Regions from separate parts of the Qipengyuania sp. CAU 1752 genome, predicted to be linked through region 2. Evidence: predicted binding sites of a transcription regulator. Region 2 holds the regulator's gene; each other region holds the start of a gene.
The links. Region 2 encodes LexA, which represses DNA repair genes until DNA is damaged. Its sites were predicted from a motif close to GTTCCNCNCTTGTTCT; they were not measured.
Positions count from the first base shown of each region.

Region 1: ACXYL9_RS01115 (ribonucleoside-diphosphate reductase subunit alpha) is a predicted target of LexA. The motif match lies at 2,357-2,372, and genes of this name have one in related genera.
Region 3: ACXYL9_RS06330 (ATP-dependent helicase) is a predicted target of LexA. The motif match lies at 5,761-5,776, and genes of this name have one in related genera.
Region 4: ACXYL9_RS11375 (deoxyguanosinetriphosphate triphosphohydrolase) is a predicted target of LexA. The motif match lies at 6,067-6,082, and genes of this name have one in related genera.

Region 1 covers NZ_JBTLRE010000001.1:238,337-245,572, reverse strand. Annotated here, with positions in the region: gene ACXYL9_RS01120 (hypothetical protein) at 1-190, opposite strand, end outside; gene ACXYL9_RS01115 (ribonucleoside-diphosphate reductase subunit alpha) at 265-2,307, opposite strand; gene ACXYL9_RS01110 (energy transducer TonB) at 3,272-3,772, shown strand; gene ACXYL9_RS01105 (hypothetical protein) at 4,032-4,310, opposite strand; gene ACXYL9_RS01100 (alpha/beta fold hydrolase) at 4,397-5,284, opposite strand; gene ACXYL9_RS01095 (energy transducer TonB) at 5,451-5,993, opposite strand; gene nadB (L-aspartate oxidase) at 6,199-7,236, opposite strand, start outside.
Region 2 covers NZ_JBTLRE010000001.1:1,497,841-1,505,076, forward strand. Annotated here, with positions in the region: gene gltX (glutamate--tRNA ligase) at 1-109, opposite strand, end outside; gene ACXYL9_RS07310 (ComEC/Rec2 family competence protein) at 138-2,327, shown strand; gene lexA (transcriptional repressor LexA) at 2,394-3,080, opposite strand; gene ACXYL9_RS07320 (molybdopterin molybdotransferase MoeA) at 3,166-4,356, opposite strand; gene moaC (cyclic pyranopterin monophosphate synthase MoaC) at 4,353-4,826, opposite strand; gene trpC (indole-3-glycerol phosphate synthase TrpC) at 4,826-5,614, opposite strand; gene trpD (anthranilate phosphoribosyltransferase) at 5,619-6,611, opposite strand; gene ACXYL9_RS07340 (anthranilate synthase component II) at 6,608-7,207, opposite strand; gene pip (prolyl aminopeptidase) at 7,204-7,236, opposite strand, start outside.
Region 3 covers NZ_JBTLRE010000001.1:1,284,278-1,291,513, forward strand. Annotated here, with positions in the region: gene ACXYL9_RS06310 (FAD-binding oxidoreductase) at 1-192, opposite strand, end outside; gene ACXYL9_RS06315 (hypothetical protein) at 351-908, shown strand; gene ACXYL9_RS06320 (DEAD/DEAH box helicase) at 1,045-2,562, shown strand; gene ACXYL9_RS06325 (sterol desaturase family protein) at 2,604-3,437, shown strand; gene ACXYL9_RS06330 (ATP-dependent helicase) at 3,434-5,752, opposite strand; gene ACXYL9_RS06335 (hypothetical protein) at 5,875-6,153, shown strand; gene rsmD (16S rRNA (guanine(966)-N(2))-methyltransferase RsmD) at 6,238-6,795, opposite strand; gene ACXYL9_RS06345 (pseudouridine synthase) at 6,792-7,236, opposite strand, start outside.
Region 4 covers NZ_JBTLRE010000001.1:2,323,467-2,330,702, forward strand. Annotated here, with positions in the region: gene ACXYL9_RS11340 (O-antigen ligase family protein) at 1-456, opposite strand, end outside; gene ACXYL9_RS11345 (CpaF family protein) at 687-2,219, shown strand; gene ACXYL9_RS11350 (hypothetical protein) at 2,231-2,461, opposite strand; gene ACXYL9_RS11355 (DMT family transporter) at 2,510-3,433, shown strand; gene ACXYL9_RS11360 (entericidin A/B family lipoprotein) at 3,464-3,604, shown strand; gene ACXYL9_RS11365 (ABA4-like family protein) at 3,597-4,067, opposite strand; gene ACXYL9_RS11370 (NAD(P)H-binding protein) at 4,079-4,774, opposite strand; gene ACXYL9_RS11375 (deoxyguanosinetriphosphate triphosphohydrolase) at 4,868-6,028, opposite strand; gene ACXYL9_RS11380 (aspartate/glutamate racemase family protein) at 6,134-6,811, opposite strand; gene ACXYL9_RS11385 (alpha/beta fold hydrolase) at 6,919-7,236, opposite strand, start outside.

The DNA.
Region 1 (7,236 bases), 1.3 Mb from region 2:
CCGAGCGCGGGAAGCCTTCGATCACGATCTGGGTGTCATGTGACACTGCCAAACGAGCGTGGCTCTCGGGAGCGAGAGTGCGGTAGATGGGCAAAAACAGGCGTGGATAGGGGGCGAGCGCATCGCGCACCCGATGCTTCAAGCCCAGTGACCGGCCCTCTCGGCTTGCGCCTGAACTAATCGCATTCACGTGAATTCCAGACCCTGCGCGAGCTACCGCCCCTTGGCCGGGGCTGACGTCAAATCACGAACCGTGCTGCCGCATCACTGGCAGCTGAGGCATTCCTCGTAATCGGTCTGCTCGCCGGCGTTGGCGCTCAGTTCGAACTTGGTTGCATCGGTCGTGTTGTCGGCTTCCACCCCGCCAGCGAAACCGGCTCGCTGCATCGATTTCGAGCGCAGGTAGTAGAGCGACTTGATGCCCTTCTCCCAAGCCTGGAAGTGCAGCATCATCAGGTCCCATTTGTCGACATCGGCCGGGATGAAAAGGTTCAGCGACTGTGCCTGGTCGATATAGGGCGCACGGTCAGCCGCGAATTCGAGCAGGTAGCGCTGGTCGATCTCGAAGCTGGTCTTGAAGGTCGCCTTTTCTTCCACGTCGAGGAAGTCGAGATGCTGCACCGAACCACCGCGTTCGAGGATCGAGTTCCAGATCGCGGTCGAATCCTTGCTCTTCTTCTTGAGCAATTTTTCGAGGTGGGGGTTCTTCACCACGAAAGAGCCCGACAGCGTCTTGTGGGTATAGATGTTGGCCGGGATCGGCTCGATGCAGGCGCTGGTGCCACCGCAGATGATGCTGATCGAGGCGGTCGGCGCGATTGCCAGCTTGCAGCTGAAACGCTCCATCGCACCCATTTCCTCGGCATCGGGGCAGGCGCCGCGTTCCTGCGCCAGCATCATCGATGCCTCGCACGCCTTGGCGTGGATGTGCTGGAACATCTTGAGGTTCCAGGCCTTGGCCATCGGCCCTTCCAGCGGCAGGTTCTTGGCCTGCAGGAATGAGTGGAAGCCCATCACGCCCAGCCCCACGCTGCGTTCGCGGCTGGCCGAATACTTGGCCCGTGCCATTTCGTCCGGGGCCCGGTCGATATAGTCCTGCAGGACGTTGTCGAGGAAGCGCATGATATCCTCGATGAACCGCTTGTCGCCGTTCCACTCGTCCCATTTTTCAATATTGAGTGAGCTCAGGCAGCAGACCGCGGTGCGATCATTGCCGAGATGGTCGATCCCGGTCGGCAGGGTGATCTCCGAGCACAGGTTGGAGGTGGAAACCTTGAGGCCGAGATCGCGGTGATGCTTCGGCATCATCCGGTTCACCGTGTCGGAGAACACGATATAGGGCTCACCGGTCGCCAGTCGGGTTTCGACCAGCTTCTGGAACAGGCTGCGCGCATCGACCTTGCCGCGCACGCTGCCATCCCGGGGCGATTTCAGTTCGAATTCGTCGCCATTGCGGACCGCTTCCATGAATTCATCGGTCAGCAGCACGCCGTGGTGCAGGTTCAGCGCCTTGCGGTTGAAGTCGCCCGACGGTTTGCGAATCTCGAGGAACTCCTCGATTTCCGGATGGTGGACGTCGATGTAGCAGGCTGCCGAGCCGCGCCGCAGCGAACCCTGGCTGATGGCGAGGGTGAGAGAATCCATCACGCGCACGAAGGGGATGATGCCGCTGGTCTTGCCATTGAGACCGACCGGCTCGCCAATCCCGCGAACATTGCCCCAATAGGTGCCGATGCCGCCGCCCTTGGAGGCCAGCCACACATTCTCGTTCCAGGTGCCGACGATACCTTCGAGGCTGTCGGACACCGAATTGAGATAGCAGCTGATCGGCAGGCCACGATTGGTGCCGCCGTTGGAAAGCACCGGGGTCGCCGGCATGAACCACAGGTTCGAAATATAATCGTAGAGCCGCTGGGCATGATCCTGATCGTCGGCATAGGCATCGGCCACACGCGCAAACAGGTCCTGGAAATTCTCGCCCGGCAGCAGGTAGCGATCGATCAGCGTTTCCTTGCCGAACTCGGTCAGATTGGCATCGCGCGTCTCGTCGGTGACGATGGTGAAGCGACGATCATTGACCTTCTTGCTGTCTACCTCGGGCTTGGCTGCAGCCTTGACCACTTCGGCCATGGCCCCGGCAGCGGCATCCGCTACCAATTCGTCCGAACCTTGATCATTCTGCTTCATTGCAACCGCTTTCGCTTCGTTCTTGCCGGAGGCTTTCGTGCCAGTGGCATCGGTGTCGCTTTCGTCTGTGTCCAGCGTCTCGGTAGCCATTGCCCGGTCGTCTCCAGCCTTGAAATCCATGTCTCTCGCCCCGCTCTCGTTATTAAAGGCGACTCGTAGGTCGCCCTTTGTTCCACATTCGTTCCACACAGTCGAGGACGATTCCGTTTCGCCGTCGCGCTATGCCACGAAGCCAGTCGTGCTGGGTTTTCCCGTCCCCTGACTGTCCCCCGTTTCACCCACAGGCAATTCATCCGACCTAGATCTTTCGGTGATTCGCCGGATCTCGCGGAAATGCGTGCTGGCGGACCGTTTAGACTAGGTTTTGGGGTTCACCTGCGAAGCGAACCACTAGATACTGAATCAGCCGGGTCACACACGCAAGAGGGTAAATGCCGATTTAAGCTGCTTCAAGGCAATCCGCCGCGGTGTGTTAGCCGGTCGATACGCCGCGACGCATGGGAAATGCTTGGGTCCTGTGATGCGCAAGCCCCTAAATCAAACTGTGAAGAAAAATATGGTGATTGCAGCTTCGGAATCAATGTGCGCCCGATCGTGATGTCTGCAAGCAATTTTTGGACTTTTTGAACCCCCGTCATGTCCCGACCACGCATTGAGTAGCTTGGCGGGGATCACTCGGCCATGGTCACCCTTAGCTGCCCTCGCGGCCTGTCGCGCGTGCCCTCGGGCAAGCCGTGCCAAGTGTGCCGCGCTTCTCCGCCGACTATGTATGAACGATATGGCGGGCAAGTGGCGAGTCGAATGGTATCAAGTGAAACTGCATTGATTTCATAACGAAAATAGATACTCGCACTATTACCGATAATTCATGATCTTGCTCGATTTTACGGTGAACCGTTAGTCGCGAACATTGACTTTGCTGGGTCGCCACCTATTCTTCGCAGCAGGAATCCCACGATCCGCAGGTAATGGAATTCTCGATCGACTGTTTAGGTCGTTGCGAGCAAGATTCATAATATGCCTTGTGACGACAGTCGGGCGCCAAATAGCCGATCATCCCCCCCCAAACAAAAGGATGATCGAAATGAAGACTCTACTCACATCGTTCACCGCCGCTACGCTGGCCATCACATCTTTCGCTGCATTCGCGCAGACCCCGGAAATCTTGGTCCAGCCGGAGCGGGTTTCTCCCAACGTCGTGGCTGAAGTGTCGGCCGATCTCGACCGCACCCTGGACCGGACGCTCAAGTTTTACGACTATTCGAGCGCCAATGGAGGTATCGTCCAGGTGACCTTCGCAACCGATGAGAATGGCGAGCCCGTGAATGCGGACTTCTATCGCAAGTCCGGGTCTGCATCACTGGATCGTATCGCCATGCGCTCGGTGCGCAAGCTGGAGCCGATCAATGGACAGCGAGGGCGCAACCAGCGGTTCCTGGCTAATATCATCGTAGCCACAAGCAACGTCGAAATGCGCGAACTGGAAGCAGAGCTTGCGCAGAGCGAACGCGCACGCATTGCGTCGAAGACCCCCGCTGCGACCTACGTCGCCATTGGCTTCATCGCCAATTCGCCGGGCGGTTGACGACCGGCGGGTGTGCACCGGCATCGTTGGCGGTCCAACCTGCGGAAGGATCGCAGGCGATGCCGGGCACTTTGAGCCCAACCGCCAGAATTGTGAGGGAAGACGGCGGACCCCATCGGCTCGCGTGACTGTCCACCCCCGGCAAGCCACGTCATGAAACGCCGATCCGCAGACCGTCCCTGCACAAAGAAACGGGCTTCGTTACCGCGAAGCCCGTTTCCATTTTCAATCGGGGCCGGCTCTCGCCGACATTGACCGATTACTCCATTTCATCGGCTTTCTCGTTCATCGCGTCGGCGGCATTGTCGCCCACGTCATCGATCCGTTCCGCCTTGGCGTTGAGCCGGTCTTCGCGGGCATCGGTCGATGCTTCATCGGCAGCTTCTTCGAGAGCCTCGGCACGATCGTCGCCGATATCTTCGATTGCGTCAGCGCTTTCTTCCAGCGAATCGCCAGCTTCCTCGCGCGCGCTGTCAGGGCCGCAAGCAGCGACAAGAAACAGGGCCGGGATAGCGGTGGCTGCAATAAACTTCTTCATAATGGTTTCCCCAAGTTGCGTTGCGGGCTCTGTCCCGCAGGTCACCCAAAAAACGCGCTAGGGCAGGTGCTGTTCCGAATTTTTTCCTAGGAACCGTCCCGCGCATGCCCGGCGATGGCATCGGCAATATCATCGACCAGTTCCATCGGGAGGTCGTGACCCCAACCGGGGATTGTGCGGATTTTGGCACCCGGGATATGCTTGGCGGTATCGTGGCCGCCCTCGACCGGAACCAGCGGATCGTCTTCACCGTGCAGCACGAGGGTCGGCGCGGTGATATCTTTCAGCATTGCACGCCTGTCCCCATCGGCGATGATCGCCGACAGATGCCGCGTAGGCCCTTCGGGGTAGAGGCTGCGGCGGACCGCTTCCCGGGTCCGCTCACGCAGACGATCCTCGGGGGCTGGATAGCCTGGACTGCCAATCGCGCGGGCCAGCTTGACGCCGTGTTCGACCAGCACGTCCTCTTCCATCGACTTGGGTCGGGTGATGAGCGTCTGTAAAGCTTCCTTCTTGGCCGGCGGCAATTTCGGATTGCCGGTGGTGGAGAAAATGGAGGTCAGCGTCTTGGTCTTGGTGGGGTGGCGCACTGCGAAATGCTGCGCGATCATGCCCCCCATCGACCCGCCGACAATATGCGCCTGCTCAATAGCCAGCGCATCGAGCAGACCGGCGCTGTCGTCCGCCATATCGGCCAGCGTGTATGGCACCTTGGGGGTGAAGCCGAGCTTGCCCAGGATGGTCAGTTTGAGCAGGCCGGGCGCCTTCACCCCGTCGAACTTGTGGCTGAGGCCGATATCGCGATTGTCGTGACGGAGCACCCGGAAGCCCCGCCCGGTGAGCGCTTCGACCAGCTCCATCGGCCACAGGGTCATCTGGGCGCCGAACCCCATTATCAGCAGGATCGGCTCCGCATCGGCAGGGCCGTGGTCATCATAATGGATGGTGATGTTGTTGGCGGTCACTTCGGGCATGGTGTCTCATTTTCCCTTGCATGGCTTCGCAGCCATCACTGCATGGCCCACAAGCCAGACCGCGGCAAGTCGCGCCGGATGGCCGCGCGAGTGCAGCCAGACGTACAACGCCGCGCTGCCCGGGCAGGCAACGCGGCGATGCGGGGGGCTCAGTTCTTCGCGGGGATCAGGAACCGAGGGCAATGACGCCGGCTTCGGCCGATGCACTGGCCAGGCGCTTGCTCTCGATCCAGGCGAGCTTCTTGGCCAGCTGGTCACGCTGCGCCGGGGTTTCGGCGAAGATGACATTGGCCTGGAAGGTCGTACCCGACTTCACCCGAACTGGCACATCATCGAGATTAGCGAGGCGACGAACAGCCCACCGTGCGGCGCGATCGGAACTGATCGATCCCGAGCTGCGATAGGTTTTCATGCCGACAGGATGGCCATTCTCGTCAAGGGTGAAGCGCACCTGCACGATCCCGGGTTCGGGATTGTACTTGGCGAACCGTTCGGCTTGGTCGAGCTGGCGGCTCAGGTCGCGGCTGACATCGGCCCGCCAGTTCTGCATCGCACCCGACGGGGTGACGAGGATTTCGTCAGCGCTCTGGGCGATGGCGGGGGTCAAGGCAGTGGCGCTGAGCGCCATGGCGGCAGTTGCGATAAGGGCTTTGCTTACAAGGGTATTCATCGGATCATCCTCCATCAGTTTCGTTGGATGATCGGCCACGTGTTGACCGCCTTAGCCGAGCACAGTCCCAAAATTCCTCGTGCCGGGGGCATTGGTGGTCGATCGGGAGCGACGCGGGAAAAAGGGGGTCTGAGCGCCGCTCCCGACAGTCCAGATGCCGTGGCGGCACGAAAGCTGCAATCACGCTTCTATCGGCGTAACAAGCTTCCCGACGAACGGGTGACGACGACCGATTAGTGTTTGGTCAGGGTATCAACACGGTGTCGCGGGCGATCGGATCGGTTTCGGGATAGTCGAGTGTGAAGTGCAGTCCGCGGCTCTCGTGCCGGGCCAGCGCCGAGCGCACGATCAGGTTCGCCGCCTCCAGCAGGTTGCGCAGCTCGATCAGGTCGGTGGTCACCCGGAAATGGCCGTAATAATCGTCGACTTCGTCGCGCAGCAACTTGATACGATGGGCGGCGCGTTCGAGCCGTTTGGTCGTCCGCACAATACCGACATAGTTCCACATGAAGCGGCGGATCTCGGTCCAGTTCTGCTTGATGACGACCTCCTCGTCCGAGTCGGTGACCCGGCTCTCGTCCCATTCGCGGATTTCCGGCGGCTCGGGCAATTCGTCCCACATGGTGAGGATGTCGTGCGCTGCCGCGTCGCCGAAAACGAAGCATTCGAGCAGGCTGTTCGACGCCAGCCGGTTGGCGCCGTGCAGGCCGCTCTCGGTACATTCCCCGGCGGCCCACAGGCCCGGCAGGTCGGTTCGCGCGAACAGGTCCACCAGGACCCCGCCGCACGTATAGTGCTGTGCGGGCACGACCGGGATCGGTCCCTTGGTCATGTCGATGCCGAGGCCGAGCAGCTTTTCGTGGATGTTGGGGAAATGCTCGGCCACGAATTCCGGTGGCTGGTGGCTGATATCAAGGTGGACATAGTCGAGACCATAGCGCTTGATCTGGTCGTCGATCGCTCGGGCGACGACATCGCGCGGCGCCAGCTCCATCCGTTCGGGATCGTAATCCGCCATGAAGCGATGGCCCGTTTCCGGGTGGAAAAGTCGCCCGCCTTCGCCGCGCACCGCCTCGGTGATGAGGAAGTTCTTGACCTCTAGATTATACAGGCAGGTCGGGTGGAACTGCATCATCTCCATGTTCGAAACACGCGCGCCGGCCCGCCAGGCCATGGCGATCCCGTCTCCGGTCGCTCCGCGCGGCGCGGTTGAAAACAGGTAGCAGCGGCCAGCTCCGCCAGCCGCCATGACTGTGGCCCGGGCAATATGCGCCTCGACCGC
Region 2 (7,236 bases):
GCCAGTTGAACAGGGCAGTCCGGGCTCCGCCCAGGTGAAGGTATCCGGTCGGCGAGGGCGCGAAACGGGTGACGACCGTTCCGGTGTCGGCTCCATCAGTGCTTGCCATCTGGCGCAGCTTCCTTTCAATCGGTTTCATGGCGACCAACGGCGCGCCCGAGATACCAGTTGCAGGCGATCCGGGGTCGGGTCATGTTGCAATGCAGCAACGCCCTTGGCAGGCGCGTTGGCGCTTGTCCAGCATGGCGGGCGGCATCGAACGCGCGCTCGCCGATTCCGGTTTTGATCGTGCGCCGTGGATAGCGGTTGCGCTGGCGTTTGGGATCGGGCTGTGGTTCTTCCTGCCAAACCCGTGGGGGTGGGTGGCGGTCATGGCGGGTTGCGGGCTGCTCACGCTGGCAGGTTTTCAGATCCAGTCCCGGGGCCACTTGCCGCACCTCGGCATGGCACTACTGGCGCTGTCCATGGCTACAGGTTTCGGCACCGGGTTGATCTGGACGCGTTCGGCCATGATCGGGGCCGAGGCCATCCCCGCGCCGACAGTGCAATGGTACCTCGGACGGGTGCTCGAGCGTGAAGAACAGCCATCTCGCGACCAAATAAGGCTGGTGCTCGCCGTTCGTGACGCAGAGGCCGGGGCCGCGCGCAAGATCAGGTTGAATGTCCCGCTGGATTTGGCAGCGGACGACATGCGCGAAGGCGCCATTCTGAGGCTACGTGCCCGGCTGATGCCGCCAGCTCCGCCAATGGTTCCGGGCGCCTATAACTTCGCACGTCGGGCTTGGTTCGATGGCTACGCTGCAACCGGATCGGTGATCGGCGAAATCGAGATTGTCGAGCCACCTGCCGAGGCGAGCGGTCTGGCAGCATTACAACGTTTCCTGTCAGGTCACGTTCGCGGACAGCTGGACGGCTCTGCCGGCTCCATCGCGGCTGCCTTTGCAAGCGGAGATCGCGGCGCCATTTCCGAGGCGGACGACGACGCGATGCGCGATGCCGGCTTGACCCACCTGCTTTCGATAAGTGGCTTGCATGTCAGCGCGATCGTCGCCGCGTCCTACTTCCTCGCTTTGAAGCTGCTGGCGTTGTGGCCGTGGCTGGTGCTTCGGGTCAAACTGCCGCTGGTGGCAGCAGCGGTCGGTGCAGTGGCTGGGATCGGCTACACGCTGCTAACCGGGGCCGAGGTACCGACTGTGCGAAGCTGCGCGGCTGCGGTGCTGGTTCTCATCGCCATCGCCCTGGGGCGCGAACCCCTTTCGCTACGCATGGTTGCCGTCGCTGCGGCCTTTGTCATGCTGTTGTGGCCTGAATCCCTGATCGGGCCGAGTTTCCAGATGAGTTTTGCGGCCGTTATCGCCATCATCGCGCTGCACAATGCGGAGCCGGTGAAGCGGTTTCTCGCCCCGCGTGACGAAGGCTGGTGGACCCATGTCGGACGCCGCGCGCTGATGCTGTTGGTGACCGGCCTGGTTATTGAAATCGCCCTGATGCCGATCGTTCTGTATCATTTCCATCGTGCTGGCTTTTACGGCGCGCTCGCCAATGTGGTGGCGATACCGCTGGTGACCTTCGTCTCGATGCCGTTGATCGCACTTGGCCTGTTGCTCGACATATTGGGGCTGGGAGCGCCAGCATGGTGGCTGGCAGGACAGTCACTCGACCTGTTGTTGTGGATCGCCCATTTCACCGCCGGACAGCCAGGTGCGGTCAAGCTGATGCCGCAAATGGGCCTTGGCACGCTGGCCCTGTTCGTCATCGGCGGGCTGTGGCTGGCCTTGTGGCGAGGACGCGCGAGGTTGTTGGGATTTGCACCGGCCATCGTGGCGACAATGCTGCTGTCGGCAACTCCGACGCCGGATGTGCTTATCTCGAATGACGGTCGCCATGTCGGGATCGTCGAGCGGGATCACCTGGTCATGCTGCGCGAGAGCCGGTCCGACTACGCGCGTGACAATCTGCTTGAACTGGCCGGGATGGACGGGGAACCGATAGCTGTCAAAAACTGGCCGCGCGCCCGCTGCAGCCGCGAATTCTGTTCCATCTCGCTGCGTCGCAATGATCGAGACTGGCATTTGTTGATGGCGCGAAGCCGGGACCAGGTGGAGGAACGAGCGCTGGCCGCGGCTTGTGAACGCGCCGATATCGTCATTGCCGACAGGTGGTTGCCTCGGAGTTGTCGGCCGCGCTGGCTCAAGACCGACCGTCGTTTCCTGACGGAATCGGGCGGTCTAGCGCTGTATTTGTCAGAAGAAGAATTCGCCAGCGTCGCCGAAACCGAGGGCGAGCATGGCTGGTGGCGCGGTAGGGAGTGGAGGGAGCGGCAATAGGGCGGGACACCCTTTGCACGGGGGGCAATACCTGCGGGGACAGGGCCCCTCCTCTCCGAGACAATCCTAGTGGTAGCGTCGCAGCAATCCGGCCAGCTTGCCCTGAACCTGGACCTGGTGCGGATCATAGACCTGCGCTTCGTAAGTGGCGTTGGCCGGATCAAGCCTCACCCGCCCGCTTTCGCGGTGCAGATATTTGAGCGTCGCTTCCTCGTTATTGACCAGCGCCACCACTATTTCGCCGTCACGGGCCGTGTCGGTCCGGCGGATAAGCGCATAATCACCATCAAAAATCCCGGCATCGATCATCGAATCGCCCGATACTTCGAGCGCGTAATGGTCGCCTGGGCCAAGCAGCGCTGCCGGAACTGGCAGCGACTGGTGATCTTCCAGCGCCTCGATCGGAGCGCCGGCAGCAATCCGCCCATGCAGGGGAATCTCGATGACGTCATTGGCGGGAGCCGCCTGCGCGACCGGAGCAGCAGTGCGGATATCGACCACATTGCTAGGCGCCTGCGCCTTACCGCCACCGACGGCATCCTCGGGCTGCTTGAGTATTTCCAGTGCGCGCGCCCGGTTGGGCAGGCGACGGATAAAACCGCGTTCCTCCAGGGCCGAAATCAGGCGGTGAACCCCCGACTTGCTCTTGAGGTCGAGCGCTTCCTTCATTTCCTCGAAAGAGGGCGAAATTCCTGTCTCCTCCAGCCTTTGCTGGATGAAGCGGATCAATTCGTGCTGCTTTGCGGTCAGCATGGACATTGGCTCCCTGATGGCCTGTTCCAAAATCGTACGCGAATGCGAACGAATGCAGAACAATTAGGAAACCAAAAGGGTCAAGTCAAGCAATTCTGCCACTTGGTAGAATATAGCAGGGGACATGCGTGCCAGCGGCGCTGGCTTTGCCATGCGCGGGCCTGTCGACCAGGATATCGGCAGCGGCCAGTGAGCGAACGGCGCTGCTGTCCTGCTCGCCCAGCGGGACGAGCCCTGTGGCCGTCCAGCGGGAGCGCAGGAATTCGCGCCGTGCGCCACCAGGGCCTAGCTCTTTGGCGAGAGGGAGTAATAATCTGGTCGGCAGGCATTCGGCTGCGCCTGCCAGCTTTCGCAGCCCCGGCAGCATGAACAAGAAGCCTGTGACGAAAGCCGAGACCGGATTGCCGGGCAGGCCGAGAATGATCTGGGCATCGCGCTGCGCCACCATCAGGGGCTTCCCCGGTTTCATGGCAACTTTCCAGAAATCCAGCTTGGCGCCAATTTTCTCGAGCGCTGGTCGGACGAGGTCGTGGTCGCCCACCGAAGCTCCGCCGGTCAGGACGAGCATATCTGCATCACGATGTGTTTCCAACGCATCGACGATGTTGTCCAGCCGGTCGGGCAGGGGAGGTTGTCTTTCGACCGATCCGGCTAGGCTGCCAGCCAAGGCCTCGAGCATGGCGGCATTGCTGGCAGGTATCTGGTGGACCGCGCACTGTGCGGGATCACTGGAGAGTTCGTCGCCGCAATCGAGGATGGCCAGGAGCGGGCGGCGGGTTGCCTCGACCTGCGCTTGTCCCGCTGCGCGGACAAGCGCCACTTGTGCCGGGGCGATCCGTGTGCCCGTCGACAGAAGTTGATCGCAGGCCTCGAATTCAAAGCCCTCGCGTCGAATGTGCCTTCCGGCTTCGACCGGTTCCAGCGGGGTTACCGTGCCGCCTTCGACGCCCGCATTCTCCTGGATAAGGATCGCTTGAGAACCGGTGGGCAGGATCGCTCCGGTCGAGATCCGCACGCATTGTCCAGACGCGAGTCTACCGTCGTAGGGCTCGCCGCAACGGCTTTCGCCCACTCTTTGCCATGGTCCAGCACCGGCTGTTGCGTATCCATCCATTGCCGACAGATCGGCAGGGGGCTGTGTTCGGGACGCGACCAGCGGAGAGGCGAGATAATGACCAAGCGCATTTTCGACAGACATCGTCTCGCTTGGCAGCGGTTCCAGCAGTGCCAGCATTCGCTCCTGCGCCTGTTCGACAGAGAGACCCGTCGCGGTCATTCCGCTCGCCAGTGCCCCGATTTGCCGCCGCGCTTTTCGATCAGGCGGATATCCCCCAGGACCATGCCTTTGTCGAGCGCCTTGGCCATATCATAAATTGTCAACAGTGTGATCGAGACCGCGGTCATCGCTTCCATTTCCACGCCGGTCTTCGCTGTCAGCGAAGCCTTGGCAGTTGCCGCGATCCCGTCCTCCAGATAATCGAACTCAATGTCTACTGCATCGAGTGCAATGGGATGGCACAGCGGGATCAGTTCGCTGGTTTTCTTGGCAGCCATGATGCCGGCGATACGCGCTGCGGATAGAACATCTCCCTTGGGCGCATCCCCCGCTTTGATAGCGGCAAGCGCTTCCTTGCTCATGTGAATTACGCCGCGCGCACGCGCCATTCGATGTGTCGCTGTTTTGGTGCCGACATCGACCATATGTGCTGATCCGGTCTCGTCGAGATGAGTGAGTGATTTTGCCATTATTCGCCTTGTAGCAGCGCGCGGGTTGCGACCTCAACATCGTCCTGTCGCATAAGGCTTTCACCGACCAGGAAGCTACGCACCTCGGCGCGGGCGAGGCGCTGGCAATCGGCATGGGTAGAGATACCGCTCTCGCCCACTAGCAAGGCATCAACGGGGGCCAGTGGAGCCAGCTGTTCCGTGGTGGCAAGGTCAGTCGTAAATGTTTTTAGGTCACGGTTGTTCACCCCGATCAGCCGCGATTGCAGTTGATGAGCGCGCTCCATCTCGGTTTCGTCGTGAACCTCCACCAGCACGTCCATACGCTGTTCGCGCGCGGCGTGCTCAATTTCCTGCATTTGTGCGTCAGTCAGTGCAGCAACGATAATCAGGATGGCATCCGCACCCATCGCGCGCGCTTCGACGCATTGCCACGGGTCGACCATGAAATCCTTGCGCAACACGGGCAGGGAACATGCCGCGCGGGCTTCGCGCAGATAATCCGCATGGCCCTGGAAATAATCTTCGTCGGTTAGGACAGAAAGACAGGCCGCACCGCCTGCCTGATAGGCGCGGGCATGGTCGGCGGGCTGGAAATCGGCGCGGATGAGGCCTTTGGAAGGAGAAGCCTTCTTGATCTCTGCGATCAGAGCGAACCCGTCTTGCGTTTTCTGCCGGAGGGCTGCCTCGAACCCGCGTGGCGGTGATTGGGAGGCGATCCGATCGGATAGTTCGGCCTGCGACAGTGACGCGCGCCGCTGGGCCACTTCGATCACCTTCGCAGCGCAGATTTCCTCGAGCTTGTTCATCGGGTCAACGCGCCAACTCGATCCAGCGCCCCAGCAGATCCTTCGCCTTGCCGCTGTCGAGAGCCTCGGTCGCCAGGTCCGCGCCATGCTGCCAGTTCTCGACAGCTTCGGCGGCCATCAGGGTGGCGGCTGCGTTGAGGATGACTGCATCGCGATACGGGCCGGGCATACCTTGGAGTAAGGCCATGAGTGCCTTGGCATTGTGCGCTGCGTCGCCGCCGCGGATTGCCTCGACCGGCGCATGGGAAAGCCCAATTATCGACGCGTCGATGCGGCGCATTTCAAAATCATCGCCGGTCACATCCGCCAATTCGTTGCCGCCCGCCAAACTCAGCTCGTCGAGCCCTTCATCGCCCGAAACGATATAGGTTCGCTCGGTCCCAAGCCGCGCCTTGGCGGCGGCGTAGATTGGCACATAGCCTGGCCGCGCAATCCCGATCAGCTGACGCTTGACCCCAGCCGGGTTCGACAGCGGCCCCATCAGGTTGAAGATCGTGCGTTTGCCGAGCTTTTGCCGGATGGGCTGGATGCGCCCCATGGCCGGGTGATGGTTCTTCGCGAACAGGAAGCAGATGCCGATTTCGGCCAACGTCTTTTCCGCCGTTCGTCCGGCCGCTTCCATGTCGAGGCCGAGCGCTTCGAGCGTGTCGGCTGCACCCGACTTTGACGAGGCAGCACGGTTCCCATGCTTCGCCACCGGCACGCCCGCTGCCGCCACCACCAGGCTAACTGCGGTCGACACGTTGAGCGTGTGGTGTCCATCGCCGCCGGTGCCGCAACAATCGACCGCGTTTTCGGGCGCCTGGACCGGGATCAGCCGCGCCCTCAGCGCCCGCGCGGCGCCGGCAATTTCCTCCGATGTCTCGCTGCGTTCGGTCATCGCAAGCAGGAAGCGGGCGATTTCTTCTTCGCTCGCTTCGCCGTCAAGTATCCAGCCGAAGACTTCCTCGGCCTCGGCCTCGTTCATGTGGGGGACGGCGAGGGGGAGGGTCTTCATGGCCGGACCTTGGGTTCGATGCCGCATAGCGACAGGAAATTGGCGAGCAGGTCGTGGCCATGCTCGGTGGCGATGCTTTCAGGGTGGAACTGCACGCCGTGGATGGGCAGGTCGCGGTGACGAAAACCCATTACCATGGTCCCGTCAAGGCCCGGCGTTTCGCTAGTGGCATTTACCTCCAGAACCGCCGGAATGTCCTTTACTACCAACGAGTGATAGCGCGTAGCCGTGAAAGGCGAGGGCAGGCCTGCGAACACCCCGCTGCCGTCGTGGGCAACCGGCGAAGTCTTGCCGTGCATCAAACCGCCCTGGACCACGCGCCCGCCGAAATGTTGGCCGATAGCCTGGTGGCCCAGGCACACACCGAGCAACGGCATGGTTTCGTCTGCGCACGCAGAAACGAGGTCGAGACTGATCCCGGCTTCATTGGGCGTACAGGGGCCTGGGGAGATAAGGATGCCCTTGGCCCCGCTCGTGACAGCGTCGCGCGCGGTCAGGGCGTCATTGCGCTCGACCCGGACCTCGGCCCCCAGCTCCATCAAGTAATGGACGAGATTGAAGGTAAAGCTGTCGTAATTGTCGACGACCAGGATCACGGCGACTTGCCTGCAAGTTCGTCGGTCGC
Region 3 (7,236 bases), 210 kb from region 2:
ATGTGCAGCGCACAGCTTGACCAGCTGGCTGGCCTCGGCGGTCGATGCGGGCGAGGCCAACGCCATTGCCTGCCCGTTGTACCGCCCGCGCCAGTCGACAAGCCACGGGGCCATAACCTCTGCATCCCGGCTAAATCCACGCGGCCCGAGCAATGCCTCGGCCTGCTCGAGAAAAGATTCACGCTCCAACATGCGGCTCCTATGCCACAGCCCAACACATTGCTGCCAGAGTTGCACAGACCGGAGTTCGAATTAAGCCACCATTCAACCCCGGGCGCTATTGCAGGAGTGGCCGACGCGTGGGGGCGGCGGTCAGAACAAGGGCTCGAGGGAGGCTTTCTCTTTTCACCATGATCAACTGGGCACATATCTTTGCGCCATTGGCGCTCGCCTTGCCGCAGGCGCCGACGGCCGATGACCTGGGCGCATTTGAACGCGGTGGAGGCGATGTCTGCAGCTTGTCGGGCGCGGACCAGATCGAGATGCGGCCCGCGGCACGACCGGATCCGTGGCTCGCGTTCGAGCCCTGGCGTACCGACCGCAATCCAATGCAGACGCGGGTCGAGCAGCGTATTATCATTCGTATTTCCCCGGCCCGGCCTCGCACCAATATCTTGCCGCGACAAATGCCGCGCCGGGTAGTCGAGCAGAAAATGGGCAAGTGCATACCCCTCAGCGATATCGTTGCAGTGCAGACCGGCGGGCCTAGCAAGCTGGTTCTGTTTCTCAACGATCGCCGCATGATCAGCGCGCAATTGCCCAAGTCCTGCAGCGCGCGCGATTTCTATTCTGGATTCTATGTTGAGCCCAGTGAAGACGGCAATCTTTGCACCAAGCGCGACCGGCTGCAGTCGCGCAACGGCACCAAATGCCAGATTTCGAGCTTTGCGCGGCTGATTCCTGCCTAGCGTCACCAGGGTGATTCGCCCGAGCAATCTTGACATTTCGCGGTCTTTTGGCGAAGGGCGCGGTTCAGGGGCATGTCTTTCGCATGTCTCGTGTAAACGCGGATGCCTGCGGGCATCCCATAATCCGGACATTTGAATGACCTTTGCCGATCTCGGCCTATCTCCCGAATTGCTGAAAGCGGTTGAAGCCGCCGGCTATACCGTACCGACTCCGATCCAGGAGCAGGCGATCCCGCCAGTGCTGATGATGAAAGACATCATCGGCATCGCTCAGACCGGCACCGGCAAAACCGCCAGCTTCGTGCTGCCGATGATCGATATCATGGCCGCCGGCCGTCGCCGCGCGCTGATGCCGCGCAGCCTGATCCTCGAACCGACGCGCGAACTTGCTGCGCAGGTTGCGGAGAACTTTGAGAAATACGGCACCCACCACGACCTCAAGATGGCGCTGCTGATCGGCGGCGTGCAGATGGGCGATCAGGTCAAGGCGCTCAACGAGGGCGTCGATGTCCTGATCGCTACGCCGGGTCGTCTGATGGACCTGTTCGAGCGGGGCAAGATCCTTCTCAACGGGTGTGAACTGCTGGTCATCGATGAGGCCGACCGCATGCTCGACATGGGCTTCATCCCTGATATCGAGTTCATCTGCTCCAAGCTTCCCGAACAGCGCCAGACCATGCTGTTTTCGGCCACCATGCCGCCTCCGATCGAGAAGCTGTCCAAGAAGTTCATGAACAACCCCAAGCGGATCGAAGTGAGCCGGGCGGCGACAACCAACAAGGACATCACCGCATTCCGCGTGAATGTCGGCCAGCGCCAGAAACGCGACACGCTCGAATGGCTGCTCCAGAATGATCACGTCGAAACGGCCATCGTTTTCGCCAATCGCAAGACGACCGTTCGCGAACTTAACAAATATCTTCAGAGCCGCGGGTTTTCGAGCGGCGAGATCCACGGCGATATCGACCAGGCCACCCGCAACAAGGAACTCGAACGGTTCAAGTCTGGTGACATGAATATTCTCGTCGCCAGCGATGTTGCTGCGCGCGGGCTCGACATCAAGGGTGTCAGCCACGTCTTCAACTACGACACGCCATGGCATCCCGATGACTATGTGCACCGTATCGGCCGCACAGGCCGTGCCGGCGCCAAGGGCCGCGCCTTTACGTTCGTCGCACCCGAGGATGCCGAGGCCATCGACAATGTCGAGAAGCTGACCAAGAACAAGATCACGGTGTTCGGCAAGAGCGATGTCCGGGTCGAGATGAAGGGGCACGATGCGGAGGCCAAGCCGGGCTCGCAGTCGGGCGACGAAGAAAAGCCCAAGCGCCAACGCAAGCCTCGCGAAGAAAAATCCCGTGACGACAAGCCACGTGGCGACCGACCCAGCGAAGATGCGCCCCGCGAAAGCAGGCAGCGCGAGCGCAAGCCGCGTGAAGCTCGGCCGCGCGATGACCAGGCTTCAAACGAGGAGGCCTTCGTCGAAGACCCAAGTCCGCGTGGGGAAAAGCCAGCCAGGAAGAAAGCTAGCGCCGATTCCAAGCCGCGCGGCGCAAGTGGCAGAGGTCGCCGTGATCGCCAGGAAGCGCCGGTGGAACCGGGCGAGTGGAACGGGCCCAAGCCCGGCTTCCTCGACGTGTCATTCCGCGGGTAATCCATCGGGCATTTTAACGCTTCCCTTACCATGGACGGTCCATGGCAAGGACCATGGATGCACTTGCGACAACTACGCTTGCGCTGGGGCTGAAATTGCTCCCGATGGCCGCGGTGTTCGGCCTGCTGGCACTTGTCTGTAAACGTGAGACAATTGGCGAGGCTTTGCGGCGGTCTCGACACGAAACCGAAACCAACCTTGCGCTGATTCTCCTCAATTACGTGATCTTGGCGGCATTTTTTGCCAGTGCCGCTGCTTGGTGGGCCGAAAGTCTCGTGTTGAGCGACACGCTCGTCGCCTTCTGGCAATGGGCTAACCCGATCTTCGTCGTGGGCGTCACGCTCCTTGTCGGGGAGTTTGTTATTTACTGGCGTCACCGGATAGAGCACCTGCCGACGCTGTGGCCAGTGCACGCTGTGCATCACTCGGATGAGGCGATGACCTGGCTGGCGCTGCTGCGCAAACATCCATTGGCTTATGTCCTCGCGTTGCTTGTCGACGCCGCGCCGCTCTTGCTGCTCGGTCTGCCAGTTTGGGCAATTGCAGGCGTAGCGCTCGTTCGGGCGTTCTGGGGGCATTTCATCCACGCCGACGTTCCGTGGACGCTTGGCAAGTGGGGCCGATGGGTCATCTCGCCGGCTGCCCATCGCCTGCACCATATCGACCAACTAGAATTGTGCGGCAGCAATTATGGCGGCGTGTTGACCTTGTGGGATCATGTTTTCGGAACCTATGTCGATCCAGCGCCCTATATCCAGTGCCGTACCGGAGTTGACGGCGGCTCGCGCGGGTTCGTGGGGGAAATTGCACGGCCCTTCGAAGCTTGGGTCGGAAGCCGGGCAGTCGACGAACCGTCCGAGACAGCCGAAGCCTAGTCCGCCAGTTTCACGAAGCTGTCGATGACGCGCTTGGTGCCGCTTTTCTCGAATTCAATCTCGAGCTTGTTGCCGTCCTGGCTCATCACTGTCCCGTAGCCGAACTTATCGTGGAACACCCGCGCGCCCAGCGCGATGTCGTTGCGCGGAGTTGCCGCAAAGCTGGCGGCACTGCGGCGACTTTCCTTTACCACCAATTGCTTGGTGTCGTAGCCGCTATCCAACGCCCGCTGCCAGCCTGGGCCGCGTGTTTGAGCACGTTCAGGCTTGTCGCGCGCGACATGGGCAAAGGGATCGTCGCTCTCGCTCCAGTTCGCGCGCCACAGAGATGCCCCCCCGGTCATGGTAGTCTCTTGCTCAATCTGCTCTTCGGGTAGGTCCTCGATGAAGCGGCTGGGAATGGAGCTGGTCCACTGGCCATAGATGCGGCGATTGGCGGCATGGAGGATTGTGCATCGTCGCCGAGCCCGCGTGATGGCGACATAGGCGAGGCGCCGCTCTTCCTCGAGACTGGCGAGACCGCCTTCGTCAAGAGCACGCTGGCTGGGGAACACGCCTTCTTCCCAGCCAGGTAGGAAGACATGGTTGAACTCCAGCCCCTTGGCCGCGTGCATGGTCATGATGGTGACCTTTTCCTCGTCCTGGTTGGCATCGTTATCCATCACCAGGCTGACATGTTCGAGGAATTCGCCGAGCGTGTCGTATTCTTCCATCGCGCGGGCAAGTTCGGAAAGGTTTTCGAGCCGCCCCTTGGCCTCGGCGGTCTTCTCGTTCTCGAGCATGTCCGTATAGCCGCTATCGTCGAGCACCTGCCGCAGCAATTCTGCAGGCTCGGTCTTCTCGGCCTGTTCGCGCCAATGGAGGAACCGCCGCAAGAGCGCGCCAATCGTGTTCGAGGCGCGTGCCGGCAACTCGTCGCTATCGGCCAGTTGCAATGACGCCGCTGCCAGCGGCAGGCCGGTGCGTCGGGCATGCTGGTGCATTTTCTCGAGAGTCTTGGCTCCGAGCCCGCGCTTGGGCTGGTTGTAGATGCGCTCGAATGCGAGATCGTCCTGCGGCTGGGCGATGACCCGCAGATAGGCCAGGGCATCACGAATTTCCGCGCGTTCGTAGAACCGAAAACCGCCAATGATGCGATAATTGAGGCCAATCTGGATGAAGCGATCCTCGAATTCGCGGGTCTGGTACTGCGCACGGACCAAGATCGCGACCTCGTCGAGTGATGCACCTTCGCGTTCAAGGCGCTCTATTTCTTCGCCCACGCGGCGCGCTTCTTCCGGTCCGTCCCACACGCCGATGACGCGAACCTTCTCGCCGGCATTGACCTCGGTCCATAACGTCTTGCCGATTCGTTCGCTATTGGCGGTAATGAGCCCGGAAGCAGCGGCGAGGATATGCGGGGTAGAACGATAGTTCTGCTCAAGCTTGATCACCTTGGCGCCGGGAAAGTCTTTCTCGAAGCGCAGGATATTGGCAACCTCCGCCCCGCGCCAGGAATAGATCGACTGGTCGTCGTCCCCGACGACGCAGATGTTCTTGCGCTCCTGCGCCAGCAATCGCAGCCACAGATACTGGACCGCATTGGTATCCTGGTATTCGTCGACCAGCACATATTTGAACCGTTGTTGATATTGTTCGAGCACATCGCGATGGGCCCGGAAGATGTTGAGCACATGCAGCATCAGGTCGCCGAAATCGCAGGCATTCAGCTCCTTCAGCCGCTTCTGGTACATCTCGTAGAACTGCGCGCCCCGCCCGTTGGCATAGCTCTCGTTCTCGACCGCATCGAGGTCACCCGGGTTAAGCCCGCGGTTCTTCCAGCGGTCGATCAGCCCGGCCAGTTGGCGTGCAGGCCAACGTTTCTCGTCGAGGTCGTTCTGCTGGATGAGCTGTTTGAGCAGGCGGAGCTGATCGTCGGTGTCGATGATGGTGTAATTCGACTGCAACCCGACCAGCTCAGCGTGGCGACGAAGCATTCGCGCACAGATCGAGTGAAAGGTGCCCAGCCATGGCATGCCCTCCACGGCATCGCCGATATGTCGGCCAACACGATGGCGCATCTCGCGCGCGGCCTTGTTGGTAAAGGTGACGCACAGGATCTCGCTCGGCCAGGCTTTGCGTGTAGCGATCAGGTGCGCCAGCCGCGCAGTCAGCGCCGCGGTCTTGCCTGTGCCTGCGCCAGCCAGCATCAGCACCGGGCCTTCTGCCGTCAGCACCGCCTCGCGCTGGGGCATGTTGAGACTCTCCGCATAGGGCGGAAGATCGGTGTCGCCGGCGGCTGTCGCCAGCGGATAGATGGGGGCTGCGTCACTCATGCGATGGGTGAACAGTTAGGGAACGTTAGAGTGCGGGGCAAGGGAGGCTTTTTCGAAATTGGGAACCGAAAGCCACGTTGCTCATTGATTTGGCAACACGGAACGAACGCAAGGACGTAACGATGAAAAAGCTTATTACAGGAACGCTCGCCGCCGCCATGACTATCAGTTTCGGTGCAGCCGCAGCCTTCGCCGACGACCACATGGACTTCAAGCCCACGGAAAAGGTCGTGGTGATAGAGAAGAACGCGCAGGGCAAAGCCACCAAGGTCCGCGTCGGTAACAAGGAATACCCGGTGTGCATGAACTACGAGATGACGGATGGCTGCATCCAGCCGCGTGCAGCCGGTCTCAATTGGGGCAATTGGCCTGCTAATACATGGAATGAAAAAGCCCGATAAGGGTCGCGAATAGCCGCTCCATCCGCCTTCGGGACGGATGGAATGGCTAGGGGGCGGCGATGCTTCGGCATTGCCGCCCTTTTTCTATGCGGAAAGGTGATCGGAAAGGCGGAGCAGCGTCAATTTTCCTTTTCCGACCTTCCGCTCTGTTTCAATGTCGAGGCCTTTTACGTCGACCGCCTCATGCGCTGCGGTTTCTACCGCGATCCAGGTTTGCGACCCGATCCATCCCAGGCGCAATAGACGATCGAGAGCCACCACGCCGGCGCCGGTATCATAAGGCGGATCGGCGAGGATGAGGTCATGGGATACCTTTGCCGGGGCGAGGCTCATAACCGATCCCGCGTTGACGGTCGCCCGGGTGCGGGCATCCAGCGCAATGATGTTGGCGCGCATGGCGTCGAGCGCTGCCTTGTCGTGCTCGACAAAAAGACAATGGGCTGCGCCGCGAGACAGCGTTTCAAGACCCAGCGCGCCGGATCCTGCAAACAGATCGACGACTGATAAACCTTCGAAGCTCCCCAATCGGCTTGCGAGCATCGAGAACAAGGTTTCCCGCGTGCGATCAGCCGTAGGACGTGTCGCGTCCCCCTTGGGCGCCGTCACCTTGCGACCACGCCATTCTCCGGCAATGATTCTCATGGCTTCTTCAGCGTGCTCACGAACCGACCGAGATCGCCCTTGCGGATTTCCACTGCCTGCCCGCGGGGCAGGTCGGCCAATTCAAATGGTCCGTATGCGGTGCGCATGAGGCGGCTGACCTCTAACCCGAAGTGTTCAAGTACGCGGCGGACTTCGCGATTTTTACCCTCGGTAATGGTCATTTCGATCCACTGGTTGCGGCCGGTGCGACGCTCCATATTGGCATCGATGCGACCATAGCGCATGCCGTCGATGGTGATGCCTTCAATCAGGCTTTCGAGCTGTTCCTGCGTCACGTCGCCAAACGCGCGCGCGCGGTAGGTGCGCGGAATGCCGGAGGACGGTAGCTCCATGCGCCGCTTGAGCCCGCCGTCATTGGTCAACAGCAACAGCCCCTCGGTATTGTAGTCCAGCCGCCCGATCGGCATCACCCGCCCGACG
Region 4 (7,236 bases), 830 kb from region 2:
AATCAGCAGGAACACGCTTCGGTCCCGTGCAGTGTGACCGCGTAAAAGATGTACGGCTGCGAGAGCAAACAGGAGGTGGATCACCGTTATCAATGACATGGTAAGCGAAAAGGCCGGTTTGGCTGACAGCGTGATGCTGCTTGCGAATACTCCGACCAGCAGAACCACCGCCGCGAACTTTATGTCACGAGGTAAAGCCTGCCATGCGGCGCTGCGGTCCATTCCGCAGCGATAGGCATAAAAGATGATCGCCAACTCGAACACCACGAAGGGCAGTTCCAGCAATCGGGAAATTTCCAGAGCCGGCACCTCCATCTGGTGCATGTAGGTCGGATAGACCAGCGCCGAGACAACCGGCATGATGACCCCCAGAGCGATGCCGATCCATACAGGCGCACCATGGGCCAAGCGAAGGCCCATGGCCGGTACGCGAGAAGTGGGAAATGATGCACTCATGCGGATGGCTATTAAGCATTCGGAGTTAAGCAATATTTACTTTCACAACCCTAGGAGGAGTGCGGTTCTGCACACTCGCGGCAGGTTCGATGCAAGGGTCGGCGAAAGGCTCGCTTTAGGAAAAAAATAAGGTTTCCGACCTATTCACGAATTCCCGGAAGGCCAAATTTGCGAGTTCGCAGGCTAGGCAGTCCGACGAAATCTATTGTGATGAGCCTGGGGGACAGGAAATGAGTGCATTCGGACGCAAGAACGGGCCAGGAGGTATGGCACCCGGTAGCCGTCCCGCATTCGGTGTTGCCCGCCCCATGCGGGGTGGCAGCGCCAAAAAGTCGGAAGAAGCGCCACCGCCAGGCGGCGAACAGTTCCCGCCCCTCCCCGGAGACGGTGGAAACGCAGGCGAAGCGCCCGCTTCTCCCTCTGCTCCAAACAAAGACGACGCGATGACCCGGCTCGCGGATCGCGCCAACGCGGTTCACGAAGCGCAGGATGTCGGTGGCTTCGAAGCCAGCGTCCATAAGATCAAGGAACAGGTCCTACCCCGCCTGCTCGAACGCGTCGATCCGGAAGCAGCTGCCACTCTCAGCAAGGAAGAGCTGTCGGAGGAATTCCGGCCGATCATCATGGAAGTGCTGGCCGAACTCAAGGTCACGCTCAACCGTCGCGAACAATTCGCGCTCGAAAAGGTTCTTATCGACGAGCTGCTCGGTTTCGGCCCGCTCGAAGAATTGCTCAATGACCCCGACGTCTCCGACATCATGGTCAATGGACCCGACCAGACCTATATCGAGAAAAACGGCAAGCTGACCATCGCGCCGATCCGGTTCCGCGACGAACAGCACCTGTTCCAGATCGCCCAGCGCATCGTCAACCAGGTCGGCCGCCGCGTCGACCAGACTACGCCGCTGGCTGACGCCCGTCTCAAGGACGGCAGCCGCGTCAACGTCATCGTCCCGCCGCTCTCGCTCAAGGGCACGGCGATCTCGATTCGTAAATTCTCCGAGAAACCGATCACGCTGGATATGCTCAAGGACTTCGGTTCGATGAGCGAGAAGATGTGCACCGCGCTCAAGATCGCGGGCGCGTGCCGGATGAATATCGTAATTTCGGGCGGTACCGGTTCGGGTAAGACGACAATGCTCAACGCCCTGTCGAAGATGATCGATCCGGGCGAGCGCGTGCTGACGATCGAGGACGCGGCCGAGCTTCGTTTGCAGCAGCCGCACTGGTTGCCGCTCGAAACTCGCCCGCCCAACCTCGAAGGCCAGGGCGCGATCACCATCGGCGACCTCGTGAAAAACGCCCTTCGTATGCGTCCTGACCGCATCATCCTGGGTGAGATTCGTGGCGCGGAATGTTTCGATCTTCTGGCCGCCATGAACACCGGTCATGATGGTTCGATGTGTACGTTGCACGCCAACAGCCCGCGCGAATGCCTTGGCCGTATGGAGAACATGATCCTCATGGGCGACATCAAGATCCCCAAGGAAGCCATTTCACGCCAAATCGCGGAAAGTGTCGACTTGATCGTTCAGGTCAAGCGCCTTCGCGACGGTTCACGCCGCACCACCAATGTTACCGAGGTAATCGGGATGGAAGGCGACGTGATCGTGACGCAGGAACTGTTCAAGTTCGAGTATCTGGACGAGAGCGAGGACGGCAAGATCTTGGGCGAGTTCCGCTCCAGCGGCCTGCGTCCGTATACGCTGGAAAAGGCCCGCCAGTTCGGGTTCGACCAGGCCTACCTGGAAGCCTGCCTCTAAGACTCGCTCGGTCAGCCTTGCATCATTCCCGGTATTGCCAGCGCCAGCAGGCCGCCGCCGATGATGACGCTGACGAAGAACAGGCTGAACCACGGCACCCAACCCACCCGGTCGATTCGGGCGCGTTTCATGCGGCGCCGTTCCATCAGCGTCGCGAATCCGGCAACCATCAAGAGACCCACGCCCCATAGGGCGAGCAGTTCGGCATCGCTGGCAAAGATTACACGCTCAAGAAATTCCATCGCGCTGCCATATGGGCATCACCGCGCGGTTGCACTAGGGGCACGCGGGTGGATGGTTCCGTCGCCCTGCCCCGACCCCTGCTAGCGCTGGGCTTGCGCCTGCTGACAGCACTGACGCTGTCGACAATGGCGATGCTGGTCAAATTGGCCGGGACCCGCGGCGTTCACTTGTTCGAACTGATATTCTGGCGGCAGGCCATCACCGTTGTCGCCGTCGTATTGCTGATGGCAGCGCTGGGCCGATTAGCCGAAATCCGGACAAGACGGTTCGACGCCCATGCCCGCAGGGCGATTTACGGGATAACAGGCATGGGCTTCGTCTACGGCGCGGTGATCCTTTTGCCACTCGCCGAAGCGACAACGCTCAGTTTCACAACCCCCATATTTGCGGTGCTGCTTGCGCTTGTGCTGTTCCGCGAAAAAATCGGGTTCTATCGCTGGAGCGCGGTCGCACTGGGGTTCGCGGGGGTCGTGATCGTCATGCAACCCGGCAGCGCCGGCTCGGTCGATCTGCTCGGCGTGGGGGTCGGGCTCATCGCCGCATTCATGGTGGCGCTGATTTCATTCCAGATCCAGGATCTCAACACCACCGAAACACCATATGGCATCATCTTCTGGTTCACCGCACTGACTACCCCCCTCGCCGCAGTGACCTTGCCGTTTGTCCTGACGGGCCACGATCCCCTGACCTGGCTTATCATCGTAGCAATGGCCCTTTGCGGAGCGACAGCGCAATTGCTCCTGACCAGCTCACTCAGGTTCGGGTCAGCGGCGACCATCCTGCTGATGGACTATACCTCACTGATCTGGGCGATTCTGTTTGGCTGGTGGGTGTTCGACCGACTGCCACCTTCGACGCTATGGTTTGGCGCGCCCCTCATTATCGCGGCCGGAATGCTCGTCGCGTGGCGTGAGCATCGACTAAAACGCGCAGCCGATCTACAGGAACGTGATGCTGCCAAGGCGGTTTAGTATCTATCTGCCTAACCAAGGAATTTTCACATGGCTCATACCAAGACACGCAAAGCCCTGCTGGCGCTCGGTATTTTTGCAATCGCAACGACCACGACCGCCTGCAATACGGTCAAAGGCCTTGGGCGCGATATCGAATCGGTTGGTGAAGCGGGCGATCGGGTTATCTGAATGATCTGAGCGGCGACGGAGTCGTGCGTGGGCCTCGAAATTTTTCCCGTCCCAGCAGCCATACCGCCAGGCCGATGGGGCCGGCCAGGAAAGTCGCCGCCAAGATCGGCAATTGCCACAATCGGCCCACGTCCTTCTGGTCGGCGTCGCGCGCAATCCAGAGCCCGACGAACAGGTCGAACGCCAGATAATGTGTCCAACCTACTACCGCGCCGCCTTGTGACGCAAAGATCGACTGCACCCCTTCCAGGGTTATCAAATCGACTGCCGCCTCAGTCGGCCCGACCGGATCAAAACCGCCGGTCAGGATACCAATCAGGCCGACGGCGTAAATAACGCAGAGCATTCCCACACCGAGATACAGGACCATAGCCAGCAACAGCGGCTTACGCGGCATGAGCGCGAGGATGGCCCACGCGACTATTGCTGTTATGTTGACGAACCCGAACAGCGAAATCCACATGGCTTGCGCCCCTATTCCGCCTGCTCGAGAACTGGCAGCGTATTCGCTGCGCGATGGATGCCCTCGTTATCATGTACATAACGGCCCCGCGTCTTGCGCATGGCGAGCGCCAGAGCCGCCGTGGCAACCTTGGTGGCGGGGATAGAGCGGAACGAGCGCATACGGCCATGCATGAAGAGGTCGATGATGGGGCTGGCCATGATGGCCAGTCGCTCTCCGGTACGCCGGTCGCCGCCGCGGTGCCCGCGAAGCAGGCCCGGACGCAGGATGTCAAGTCGCAGAAACTCGAGCTTGGACAGCTTGGCTTCGGTTTCACCTTTGACCTGCAGGTAAAAATTCTTGGAGTAGGCTTCGGCACCGGCTGAGCTGATCGCGACCATACGTTGCACGCCGGAGGCCAGCGCCGCTTCGGCAGTGGCAAGAACCAGATCACGATCAACCGCCCGGAATTCGTCCTTGTTTCCACCGGCTTTCGCCATGGTGGTGCCGAGACTGCAGATCAGGGCGTCGGGTTGCGCTGCTGCCAAGGCATCACCCCATTTGTCCGGTTCGGCCACGAACACTTCCATCCGCGCGCCCTCAGGCAGGGGTACTTCCCGCCGGGCGATGCCCACAATACGCAAATCATCCCGTCCCACGGCCAGCCGCAGGACCTCCTGGCCGATTAGGCCAGTTGCTCCGATCAGGGCGATGCGCACAGGTGTCATGATGGACGACCAATTCGATAGTTATTGTCTAAACAGCGACCTATACCGGAATGGCGCGCAAATCCATTTTTGCCGTTGGCGGACATCATGCGCTTAGACATTGGACAGGCCAGCAGGTGCTTGGCCGTAGATCCGTCGGCATTGTTCTAGCGCAAAACGATCGGTCATGCCGGCGATGTAATCGACGATGTGGCGCGACCGCCACGGCTCTTCGGTGGGCAGGTCCCGGGTCCACGGCCCGCCCATCAGATCCGGGTCCTGGTCGTATGCCGCGAACAGGCGTGAAATAACGTCACGCGCTTTTTCAGCCGCTTCGACCTGTTGCTCGTGATAGTAGAGCCGCTCGTACATGAATGCCTTCAGGCCCCGCTCCTGCTCATGCATCGACGGCGAAAATCCTGCCGACATCGTGTCAGCAGCGCGGACATCGTCGCTGCACTGCATGTTTCGGGTCATCGATTGCGTATGGGCGATCACGTCATTGACCATCACACCAATCTGGTTGCGCACTAGTTCACGCAGCAGTCGATCTCTCGGTGCGGCAGGAAATCGCGTTTCGACCTCGCGCCACTGGTCGGCCACCCATTCGATCGTCAGCAGGTCGTCGAGCACCAGAAACCCTGCTCGCAGCCCGTCATCGATATCGTGATTGTCATAGGCAATATCGTCCGCCACCGCAGCCACCTGGGCTTCAAGCGAAGACCATTGGGGCAGATCCAGCGAAAAATCGGAGTCGAGCTCGGCCAGAGCTGGATGCGGGGCGATAACCGGGCCGTTGTGCTTGGCCAGGCCTTCCAGCACCTCCCAGCTCAAATTAAGTCCATCGTGCAGGGGATAGGGACATTCGAGCCGCATCAGTGTCCGCAGCGTCTGTGCATTGTGGTCGAACCCGCCATTCCGCAAGGCGGCATCGTGCAGCGCCTTCTCCCCGGCATGGCCGAATGGCGGATGGCCGATATCGTGCGCGAGGCAAAGGGCTTCCGTCAGATCCTCGTCGAGGCCGAGCGCGCGGGCAATGACGCGGCCGATCTGCGCTACTTCGAGGCTGTGTGTCAGACGTGTGCGGTAGTGATCGCCATCGGGCGCGACGAAGACCTGTGTCTTGGATTTCAGCCGCCGGAAGGCGATCGAGTGGATAATCCGGTCGCGGTCACGCTGGAATGCACTGCGCGGACCCCGCGTTTCGCTCTGAGCATGACCGAACTCACGACCGCGGCTGCGGGCAGGATTGGAAGCGAGGGGTGAAGGCGACATCGCGGCTGGTGTAGGCATGCGCCTGAATCGCGGCAACGGGAACAATCGGGCAACATGGAGAAAGGGCTTGGTCTAGGCCGCCCACCCTCAGTCCAAACCGCGCAACTATTCGCCGCAAATCCAGTCAACCGCACCTTCACAGTGGATGCGAGCCGTGTCGTAGATCGGCAGGACATTGGCATCGACGTCGACAATTAGTTCCAGCTCCGTGCAGGCAAGGATGATCGACTTCGCACCATGCTGTTCGTACCAGGTTATGATCGACTTGAGCGAACGCTCCGCGTCGCGGCTCGCCTTGCCCAGCTTCAACTCTTCACTGATCAACCTCTCAAGCTGCTCGACATGCCCTGGTTCGGGCGGCATGAGGTCGACACCGTGCGAGACCAGCCGCTCGCGCATGAAGCTTTCAGTCATCACCGCGCGCGTTCCCAGGATGGCGGATTGCTGCGAAGCTTTTTCCGACATCCGCGCACCGGTACAGTCGGCGATGTGCAGGACCGGTATCGATATCGCCTCCACAATCTCGTCATAGGCGCGGTGCATGGCATTCGCTGTAATCAGGATATTTTCAGCCCCGGACTGCTCCAGCCGCTTGGCCGCCTCAACCAGCAATGTGGTTGCACGGCTCCATTCCTCGTCTGTTTCGAGCCGCGAGAAGTCACGGAAGTCGAGGCTTTCGATAACCAGCGGCGGGCTAGCGCGCGGACCTTCACGTTTCTGTACCAGCCGATTGATTTGCTCGTAATAGGTGCGGGTAGAAATCCAGCTGATACCCCCGATCATTCCCAATTTCCGCACGCGAACTCCCTTTCACCACGAACCTGGATACCCACCAACCCGATGTCGCGACACTAGCGCCGCGTCCCGGAGAGGCAAGCAAGCCGCCCGTCTTATCCGGCGTTGGCGTCGCTTGCAGCGTTAGGCAGGATTTTGACGAGCCAGTTCTGAAGGTCGCGCAGGGATCGGACAGGCGTCTCCTCCATCGGCAAATGGCCGATATCCGGATAGCTGGCCAGTTCGGCGTTGGGCAGATGATCCATATACCAACCAGCTGCAGCAAAGGGGATCAGTGCGTCCTTCTCGCCCCACATGACCAGCACCGGCACGCTGACCATTGCAACGCGTTCGGCTGCAAAGGGCTCGTAGTTCCTGCTGAAGCGTGCGCGAGTTGCCACACGGTTCCCGGGATAGCGCGCCATTTCCCAATA